Regions from separate parts of the Clostridium sp. JN-1 genome, predicted to be linked through region 2. Evidence: riboswitches for the same ligand, from Rfam matches in the RefSeq annotation. Region 2 holds a riboswitch; each other region holds the start of a gene.

Region 1 (3,285 bases), 420 kb from region 2:
TGCACCAGCTTTTATCAATTCGCTGTATTCTTCTTTTGTTAGTGAATATATTTCAAGACATATTGAACTGAAATATTTTTTTAAAATCTTTACACAATCTCTTATATATGAGACTGGCGAATATATTCTGGATTCTCCAGTTAGAAGTATTACATGCCTGAACCCCATGTCATATACTGCTTTAGCCTCTTTGTCTACTTCTCCAATGGTTAAAACTTTTCTATTTATTTTATTTGTGCAGTTATATCCGCAGTATGCGCATCTATTTTCACAATAGTTGGCAACATACATTGGAGTATATAGTACAACATTTTTACCAAAATACTTAATGGATATGTTATGAGCTTTCTGTGCCATTTCTTCAATATGTTTTTCAGCAGCTGGAGAAAGTAGTGCTAAAAACTCCATTTCATTTATGCTATCTTTTGAAATTATTCTTTCAATTTGTGAATCTGTAACATTATTAAAAAATTTATCATAGTCAAATTCCTTATATTTTTGAACTACATCATAAAAACTCATTTTTACACTTCCTATCTTAAAAATCCTGTAAGAGGAGATGATGGGGCAGCAAATTCTCTTTCAATGCCCGGCTTTGCAAGGAATGCTTTCCTACCTGCTTGTACTGCAAGTTTGAAAGCTTCAGCTATAAGTACTGGATTTTCAGCTGCTGCAAGAGCAGTATTGGCAAGTACTGCATCAGCACCCATTTCCATAGCTTCTGCAGCATGAGATGGTTTGCCTATACCAGCATCTACGACAATTGGAATATCTATTTCATTAATTAAAATTCTTAGAAGTTCCTTAGTTTTAAGCCCTCTGTTAGTACCTATAGGTGCACCAAGAGGCATTACTGCTGAAGCACCAATATCTACAAGCCTTTTTGCATCCATTAAATCTGGATTTATATAAGGAAGTACTACAAATCCTTCTTTTGCAAGAGTTTCAGCAGCTTTTATAGTTTCATAGTTATCCGGAAGAAGATATTTGTTATCTGGAATTACTTCGATTTTTACCCAGTTTCCACATCCCATTGCCTTGGAAATATGTGCAAGTCTTATAGCTTCTTCAGCATTTCTAGCACCTGATGTATTTGCAACAAGTATGCAATCTTTATTTATAAAATTTAATATATTGTCATCTGAATCTGTAGAGTGAATATCTATACGTCTCATGGCTACTGTTACAACTTGAGCTTCGGAACTTTTAAGTACCTCTGGAATTATTTTATTTGATGTAAATTTCCCAGTTCCAACAAAAAATCTGCTATTTATTTTTTTATTTGCTATTACTAATTCATCCATAAAATTAACTCTCCTTTTTTATTATGTTATTAAAAAATTAATATTGTGTACGTTTACTAAATCATAGATTAACCGCCTCCGACGTAACGGATAATTTCTACTTTAGAACCACTTGAAAGCTTTTTAATTTTATAATTATCTTTATCTACTATATTCAAATCCGATTCAACTACAACTGTTTCTTCATTTATGTTTAGTTTGTCCAATAACTCAGATACAGTTAAGTTGTCAGCAAAATTCATTTCTTCTCCATTTACAATCACTTTAAGACCTCCTTTCAAAAAAAATATGGAAAGCAAATAATGCTTTCCATAAAAATCAAACATATCAAATAAAGTTTCCTACGTTGGCATTATCCAAATCAGGTTGTAATGGTAAAAGATAACATCTTACTCTCAGCACATCTATATGAGCTCCCATACAATATTGTATTTACTTTTAAAACAAAAAGGAGTACTTATGTTGTTAAGCACTCCTTGAAATATACATATTAATTGATTTGCATCCCTACGGTAGTGTTAACTACATCAAGTTCAAAGGGTCAGGTTTTAACCTTCTCAACCAAACGGTCCCCCTGCAAACACTTTTATTAACTTATATACATATAATACCACTTATTTAGATATGTGTAAACAGTTTATACAAATTATACATGTATAATTTTTTCACTTTTTCATTTAAAATTATATTATAAAAACTTTAAACAGACATAAAAACAGTTTATCATATTAAAAAAATTTGTGCTTAGAAAGGAAAATGTATAATAAATTTTTATGTATTTTTATTGTACAAGGTGAAAATATGATAATAATTAGTATTTGTGTAGGAAGTGCGTGTTATTTAAAAGGCTCACAAAATGTAATAGAAAGTCTTCAAAATTTAATTTTAAAATATCAATTAAAAAGTTTTGTAGAATTGAGGGGATCTTTTTGTTTAGGATATTGTGCACATGATGTTTCAGTGAAAATTAATGAAGAAGAAAAAGTATATTCTGTTAATGAAAATAATATAGACAAATTTTTTGAAAACGAAATATTGGGGAGGATAAAAAAATGAAGTACATGAACTTTTCCAGTGCGAATTGCAAAAACTGCTATAAGTGCTTACGTTCATGTCCGGTAAAGGCTATAAAATTTAAAAATGAGCAAGCTGAAATTGTAGAAGATAGATGTATAGCATGCAGTCATTGTCTGGGAATATGTCCTCAAGATGCAAGACATATAGTAAGTGATTTGGAAAGAGTTAAATATGCTGTAGCTTCTGGTAAAAAAGTTATAGCAAGTGTGGCACCTTCTTTTCCAGGAGCTTTTGATATAAACGCTAACAAGTTTGTTCACTTACTAAAAAAGTTAGGTTTTAAATATGTGGAAGAAACAGCAGCTGGAGCAGATGTAGTTTCTAATTTATATAAAGAATATATAAAAAGTGAAAATAAACGAGTATATATATCTACGGCATGTCCTTCTGCTAACTATTTGATTGAAAAGTATTTTCCAAGTTTAATTCCTTATATGATTCCGGTAGTGTCACCAATGATTGCTCATGGAAAATTATTAAAAGAGGTATATGGACAAGATAGTTTTGTAGTGTTTATTGGACCCTGTATAGCTAAAAAAATTGAAACTCAGAGTCTTAAAAATAAAGAAGTAGTAGATGCAGTACTATCTTTTGAAGAAATTCCAAGTTGGATTCAAAGTTTGAATATGCAGATAGAAGATTTAGAAGAAGAATTTGATGAAAATTCATTTATGAATGGAAGAAACTATCCAATGTTAGGTGGTATAGTAAAATGTATATCTTCTGCTATAGAAGAAAAAAAGTTAGAAACTATATCTGTAAGTGGAATAGAAGAATGTATGGAATTATTTAAAAGTATTGAGAAAAAAGAAATTGATCATGTTTTTATTGAAGTTAACGCTTGCAAGGGAAGTTGTATAGGTGGACCTAAAATGATTAATAATGAAAAAGGATATTATAAAAG
Region 2 (3,285 bases):
CAGACTTACGTTTTCCCTTTATATAAAGCGGCAGTGCAACATTATCTATGACTTTTTTCCAAGGAAGAAGCAAGTCCTTTTGATGCATATAACTTATTTCTCCATCTACAAGCACGCTTCCACTATCTGGTTTTAATATATCAGATACTATATTTAATATAGTGCTCTTACCGCTCCCACTTGGTCCAAGTAAGCTTACAAATTCTCCATCATCTACCTCAAAACTTATATCATCTAATATCTTGTCTCCATCAAAGGATTTTGACACATTTTTAAGTACAATTTTTTTGCAAATATTTCTTTCATCCAAAACCTTTATCTCCTTTTACTTCTACTTAGCTGGAAGGAAATCATTCGTAAATGCATCTTCTGCCTTCATATTCTTATTTATAAGCTTTTTACTCATAAGAAACTTAGTATAGTTATCCCAAACAGATACCTTCATTTCACCCCATCTTGGAGCATCATCCTTATACTTAGTTTTCATATATTCTTGACTTTCAAGTGCAAGCTTCTTGTCAATTTCAGGTGCATTTTTAACTAATATATTTGCTGCATCCTTAGGGTTGTCTATGCAATATTGATATCCTTTAGAAGTTGCTTTCATAAATTTTTTAACTAAATCAGGTTTATTTTTAAGCGTACTTTCATTTGCTATTAAAACAGGAGTATAATAATCTAAATCAGGATTTAACTTCCTAATTTCTATAAAGTTAAGTGGTACATTCTTAACCTTTGCTTCTACTCCAGTCCATCCTTCATATATCCATGCAAAATCTACATCTTTTTTTGTAGCTGCAAAGAAATCTTGAGTTCCAATATCTACAATTTTGAGTTTACTATAATCAGCTCCTTGACTTTGCATAACTGATTCTATTACAGCTTTTTCAGAAGGTGAACCCCATCCACCATAAGTCTTTCCTTCAAAATCCTTTACTGACTTTATGTTTTTATCTGCAGGTGATGCAAATCCAGAAGTATTATGCTGAACTATGGCTGCTATAGCTTTTATGGGAAGTGGATTATCTGACGTTCTTGCATAAGTTACATCTTCTTGATAACTTACTCCAAAATCGCCCTTACCTGCAGCTATCAAATTTCCAACTGCTCCATCAGAAGGTTGAATTATTTGTACATCTAACCCTTCATCCTTATAATACCCTTTGTCTTTAGCCACATATAATCCAGTATGATTGGTATTAGGTGTCCAATCAAGTATTACCTTAACCTTAGTTAAACTTTTACTATCCTTTTTTTCTGATGTTTGAGTTCCACTAGAGCACCCCATTAGCAATATACCTATTAGTGCACTTGATGTTAAAATCTTAAAAATTCTTTTTTTATCCATATTAAAATATTGTTGGGTTATATAAATTCCCAACGTCCCCCCCTCATAAAGATACTAATTATTGATATTTTCTTTATCTTTTCTTTGCCACGGCATAAATATGTACTGAAGCACGTACATAAATAGAAATAGTGACATGCTAAGTACTATTACCACTATTATAGCTGCAAATATTTGATCAAGGGCATATGCATTTTTTGCCCTAACCATAAATATGCCAAGTCCTTTTTCTCCTCCAAGCCATTCTCCTATTATAGCTCCCATTATACTGTAAGTAGCTGCTATTCTAAGTCCTGAAAAAAATGAACCCAAACAACTAGGAAACTTTACGTAGATAAACTTTTGTATTTTTGAAGCTTTCATTATGTCCATGAGATTTAACATGTCTTTATCTGCACTGTCCAATCCATCTACAAGACTTATGACAATTGGGAAAAAACATACTAGTACAACAGTTATAACTTTAGGAAGTATTCCAAATCCAAACCATATTATAAATATTGGAGCAAGCGCTATAGTGGGTATGGTCTGAGATATAACGAGTATTGGATAAATGCATGCCTTTATGATTTTTATATTATCCATAAGCAGTGCAATTACTATTGAAAATACTATAGAAATTAAAAAGCCTATCATTGCCTCTTCTAACGTAATGTAAATATGAGGCTTTAGTTGTGGAAGAATTCTAAAAAAAGTTACTACTATATCCTTAGGAGATGGAAGTATATATTTAGGTATTCCTCCTCTATCTACAGCTATTTGCCATAAAAATATTAATATAAATTGAAAAATAACAGCCGCAATTTTATAAGTCGGCTTGTAACGATAACCATTTTTCATCTAATGCACACATCCTATATCAATTTTCTTAAATCACACAAAAACCTCTCTTCTCAATGGAAGAGAGGTCTTATATAAATTGAATTTTATTGACTATTATAAATTTCCTCCGTTGGCATTATCCAATTCAGGTTTTAAGGGTCGAAACCTAATAGTTTCCTCTCAAGCAGTAACTCTGCCTCCCCAAACTTATGTAATTATTTTAAAAATATCAACATAAAGTAGTATATCATTTTAAAGATGAATGTGTCAAACACTTAAAATTATTCTCTATCTATCATCTTTAATAAATTAACCTTCAAATAATATAATTAGTTTATTTTTTACAAACTATTTTATTCATTTATTAATATTCGTGATGATGCAGCTATTTCTTCACTTTTTGCTGTTAACTCTTGTATAACTGCTGATATAGTTTCTATTGAAGAATTAATTTCATTCATTTTGTTGTATAAATCCTCAGAAATCTTACTAATATCTTCTACTAAATTACTCATAGCATTTTCATCATTTTTTGTCGATGCAGCTACTTCTTTAGACTTATAAGCTAATTTTTTCACTTCATTTGCCACAACAGCAAATCCTTTTCCTTCTTCTCCAGCTCTAGATGCTTCAATTGACGCATTTAATGAAAGAAGATTTGTTTGGTTAGCAATACCTATAACTTGTTCGGATGCATTAGAAAAATTACCTACTGCATCTTCTATCTTATTTACGCCTACTCCTAAATGTTTAGAAGTATTTAATATACTAGAAACTTTTGATACTATATTCTGTATAGCTAAAGCACTTTCTTCATTATCCTTTGATACTTCATTTATGGATTCACATAAATCTTTTACATATCTCTTTAATTTTTCACTTTTCATTTCTCTTTCATTATTTAATCTTTGTATGTTTTCAATATTTTCTTCTATTTCTAGATTCTTTTCTTCTGATTTTAAAAATTCTTCTTCTACTTTCTTTTTTACAAAATGCAAACAATTTTCTTTTATATTAATTTTATTATAGATAGATTTGACCATATTATTACAAGTATTATATCCACATGCAGCACAATTCATATTTCTATCGTTATCTGCATACTTTAACATACT
Region 3 (3,285 bases), 520 kb from region 2:
CAACTTCAAATTTATTTGCAAGAGTAGTCAAATAATCATTATCGATTTTATCTTGATTAATTGCTATAAAACCTCCAAGTGTTCTTATTCTAGTATCTATTGATTCATTTAATTCATCCATAGAAATATTATTTCTTCCCATTTCACCTCCAATATGATTTGCTATTGTCATACCATCTGATTTCATCTGTAACAATATTTTGTTTTTAGCTATACTTATAGATACACATGCTATAGTAGCTATTATAATAAAAATTATAATTATTGGTATCAATAAAATTTTAGATTTCACAGAACTTTTAAACTTATTAATTTCCACAACTATTCCCCCCAAAATTGATTTTATAAAGCGATAAATTTCACCGCAAATTAACGCATATCTAAACTGTTGTATATGCGTTTTAGAAAATAAATAATCGCATACCTAATATTACAATGAAAACTAAGATAATACAATTTATTATACTATTTTAATATCGTCTATAAATAAATTATTTTAAGATGTATATAAAAATTCCCATAATGACTTTAATCATTATGGGAATTCAACTCATATTTTCACATACTTTCTAATCATCATCCCTTAGGATATTTATATTTTTGCCTTCCATGACTTTGTTCATATTCCTTACTGCACACATTTTTCCACACATTGTACAAGTTTTTTCATCTTCTGGTCTTGAACTCTCCCTGTATCTTTTAGCTTTTTCTGGATCTATCGCAAGTTCAAGCATTTTATTCCAATCAAGTTCTCTTCTTGCATTAGCCATTTTATTATCCCAATTTCTTGCACCATTAACTCCCTTTGCAATATCTGCGGCATGTGCTGCTATTTTCGCTGCTATAATTCCCTCTTTCATATCATCTAAATCTGGCAATCTTAAATGTTCAGCTGGAGTTACATAACACAAGAAATCTGCTCCATAAGTTGCTGCAATTGCTCCTCCTATAGCACTAGTTATATGATCATAGCCAGGTGCTATGTCAGTCACAATAGGTCCTAAAACGTAAAAAGGTGCATCATGACAAAGTTTTTTCTCAAGTAACATATTTGTTTCTATTTCATTTAAAGCCATATGTCCAGGTCCTTCTATCATAACTTGTACATTCCTTTTCCACGCTCTCTTTGTAAGCTCTCCTAAAGTCATAAGTTCTTTAATTTGACTTGGATCTGTTGAATCATCTAGACATCCTGGTCTGCATGCATCCCCCAAGCTTATTGTAACATCATATTTTTCACATATATCAAGCACCTTATCAAAGTACTCATAGAAAGGATTTTCTCTATTATTTAAATTCATCCATGCATATAGTAAACTTCCTCCTCTTGATACAAAATTCATAAGTCTTGGGTTTCTTTTAAATACTTGTGCAGTTTCCCTATTTATACCTGCATGTATAGTCATAAAATCAACACCATCTTTTGCATGAGTTTCTATAACTCCTAGAAGTTCTTCAGCAGTTATATCCTTCAATTCCTTATCATAAAAGCCAACTGCATCATACATAGGTACTGTACCTATCATAGCTGGAGACATTTCTATAAGCCTGCTTCTAAATTCCCTTGTCTTTCCAAAGCAGCTTAAATCCATTATAGCTTCTGCTTTCATTTCTATTGCTTTTTTTACTTTATTGAGTTCTAAATCTATATTGCAGCAGTCTTTTGAAATACCTAAATTTACATTTATCTTAGTTTTTAACCCCTTTCCTACACCTTCTGCACTTAATTTCTTATGATTTTTATTAGCTGGAATAACAACCTTTCCTTCTGCAACAAGCTTAATTAACTTTTGTACATCCATATTTTCCTTTTCAGCTGCTGTCTTCATTTGACTTGTAACTATGCCTTTTTTAGCTGCATCCATCTGCGTAGTATAATTCATTTTATACATCTCCCTTTCAATTTTATACGCAAAAAGAGGAAAGCCACGTAATGCTTTCCTCTTCAAACCTTTTAATAAACCTTTTAAATTCAAAGTTATATAAAGTTTTCCCTACGTTGGCATTACCCAAATCAGGTCATAAGGGTCTTAAGATTCAATCTCACTCTCAGTCTGTAACACAGACTCCCCAAAATATTTTTTATTTTAATTAATTAGTAACACACATTTACTTTATTGTCAATAATTTTAGTCGTTTTCTTTTGCAATACTCTTATTAGATAACCTATAAGAGCAGCTGAGACTAGATACTTTTTTTAAAAACATAACTACAGCTAACATTGCAACAGATGCTAATGCAATCAATCCACCTGGTGCACATCCTATATAATATGAAGAAAATAAACCTATTAAAACATCTATAATACTAAATATTATTGACGATATTAATGTAACTTTAAATCCTTTCTTAAGCTGCAGTGCAGTTGCAACTGGCAGGGCAATCATTGAACTTAAAACAAGCACCCCAACTATCCTTATTGAAACAGAAACCGTAGCTGCAACCAATATTGCAAATACATAGTTGATCATTTTAACCTTTACTCCAGATATTTTTGCTGCTTCTTCGTCAAAAGCAATAAAGACAAGCTGATTATATGAGAAAAATATCAATATATATGATATAACACTCAGTATAATGACCGTATACAAATCCTCTCTTGACACTGTAAGTATACTTCCAAATATAAATGAATCAACATTTGTATGTAATATTCCAGAACTCATTATGGTAATTGCAATTCCAACACCCAATGACATAACTATTACAAGTATAAGTTCAGCATACTTTCTAAAATAGCCCCTTAAAAATTCAATTAAAACTCCACATATTGAAGTAAATATAAATGCAGCAAAAATAGGATTTTTTTGTGTTAAAAGTCCTATTGCAGCCCCTGCAAGTGAAGCATGTGATAGAGTATCTCCTATCATGGAATATCGCTTTAAAACCAAAAAAATACCTATACACGGGCAAAGTATTGAAATCAATACAGCTATTATAAAAGCATTTTGCATAAATGTATAATCAAACATAAAATTTATTACCTCCATTAGCCTCTACATATTCTTTGATATATATATCCGGCTTGCACATATGACCATTTCCATTTGACAAATGATATATAAGCGATGAATTTGAAATTGCCGCCTTAAGGTTATGTTCTATTGATATAACAGTTATGCATTTATTTCTATTTAAATATTTAATCAAGCTATAAATTTCTTTCTGACTTTTTATATCAACACCAGTAGATGGCTCATCTAAAATAAGCAAATCTGGATTTCCCATTATTGCTCTTGCTATAAATATCTTTTGACATTGTCCCCCTGATAAATTTCCTATAAG

What was found. Region 2 has a riboswitch for thiamine pyrophosphate ahead of EBB51_RS06785 (ABC transporter permease). Riboswitches for the same ligand answer to the same signal wherever they lie in the genome.
Region 1: it holds a riboswitch for thiamine pyrophosphate, as region 2 does, so the genes downstream of both, thiS (sulfur carrier protein ThiS) here and EBB51_RS06785 (ABC transporter permease) in region 2, are expected to answer to the same signal.
Region 3: it holds a riboswitch for thiamine pyrophosphate, as region 2 does, so the genes downstream of both, thiC (phosphomethylpyrimidine synthase ThiC) here and EBB51_RS06785 (ABC transporter permease) in region 2, are expected to answer to the same signal.

Annotation. Positions count from the first base shown of each region.
Region 1 covers NZ_CP033465.1:987,249-990,533, forward strand. Annotated here, with positions in the region: gene thiH (2-iminoacetate synthase ThiH) at 1-522, opposite strand, end outside; gene EBB51_RS04860 (thiazole synthase) at 534-1,304, opposite strand; gene thiS (sulfur carrier protein ThiS) at 1,373-1,567, opposite strand; TPP riboswitch at 1,626-1,734, opposite strand; TPP riboswitch at 1,791-1,890, opposite strand; gene EBB51_RS04870 ((2Fe-2S) ferredoxin domain-containing protein) at 2,061-2,360, shown strand; gene EBB51_RS04875 ([Fe-Fe] hydrogenase large subunit C-terminal domain-containing protein) at 2,357-3,285, shown strand, end outside.
Region 2 covers NZ_CP033465.1:1,407,635-1,410,919, reverse strand. Annotated here, with positions in the region: gene EBB51_RS06795 (ABC transporter ATP-binding protein) at 1-310, opposite strand, end outside; gene EBB51_RS06790 (ABC transporter substrate-binding protein) at 332-1,381, opposite strand; gene EBB51_RS06785 (ABC transporter permease) at 1,403-2,188, opposite strand; TPP riboswitch at 2,276-2,384, opposite strand; gene EBB51_RS06780 ([Fe-Fe] hydrogenase large subunit C-terminal domain-containing protein) at 2,524-3,285, opposite strand, start outside.
Region 3 covers NZ_CP033465.1:884,131-887,415, reverse strand. Annotated here, with positions in the region: gene EBB51_RS04400 (methyl-accepting chemotaxis protein) at 1-319, opposite strand, end outside; gene thiC (phosphomethylpyrimidine synthase ThiC) at 570-1,883, opposite strand; TPP riboswitch at 1,975-2,083, opposite strand; gene EBB51_RS04390 (metal ABC transporter permease) at 2,130-2,972, opposite strand; gene EBB51_RS04385 (metal ABC transporter ATP-binding protein) at 2,965-3,285, opposite strand, start outside.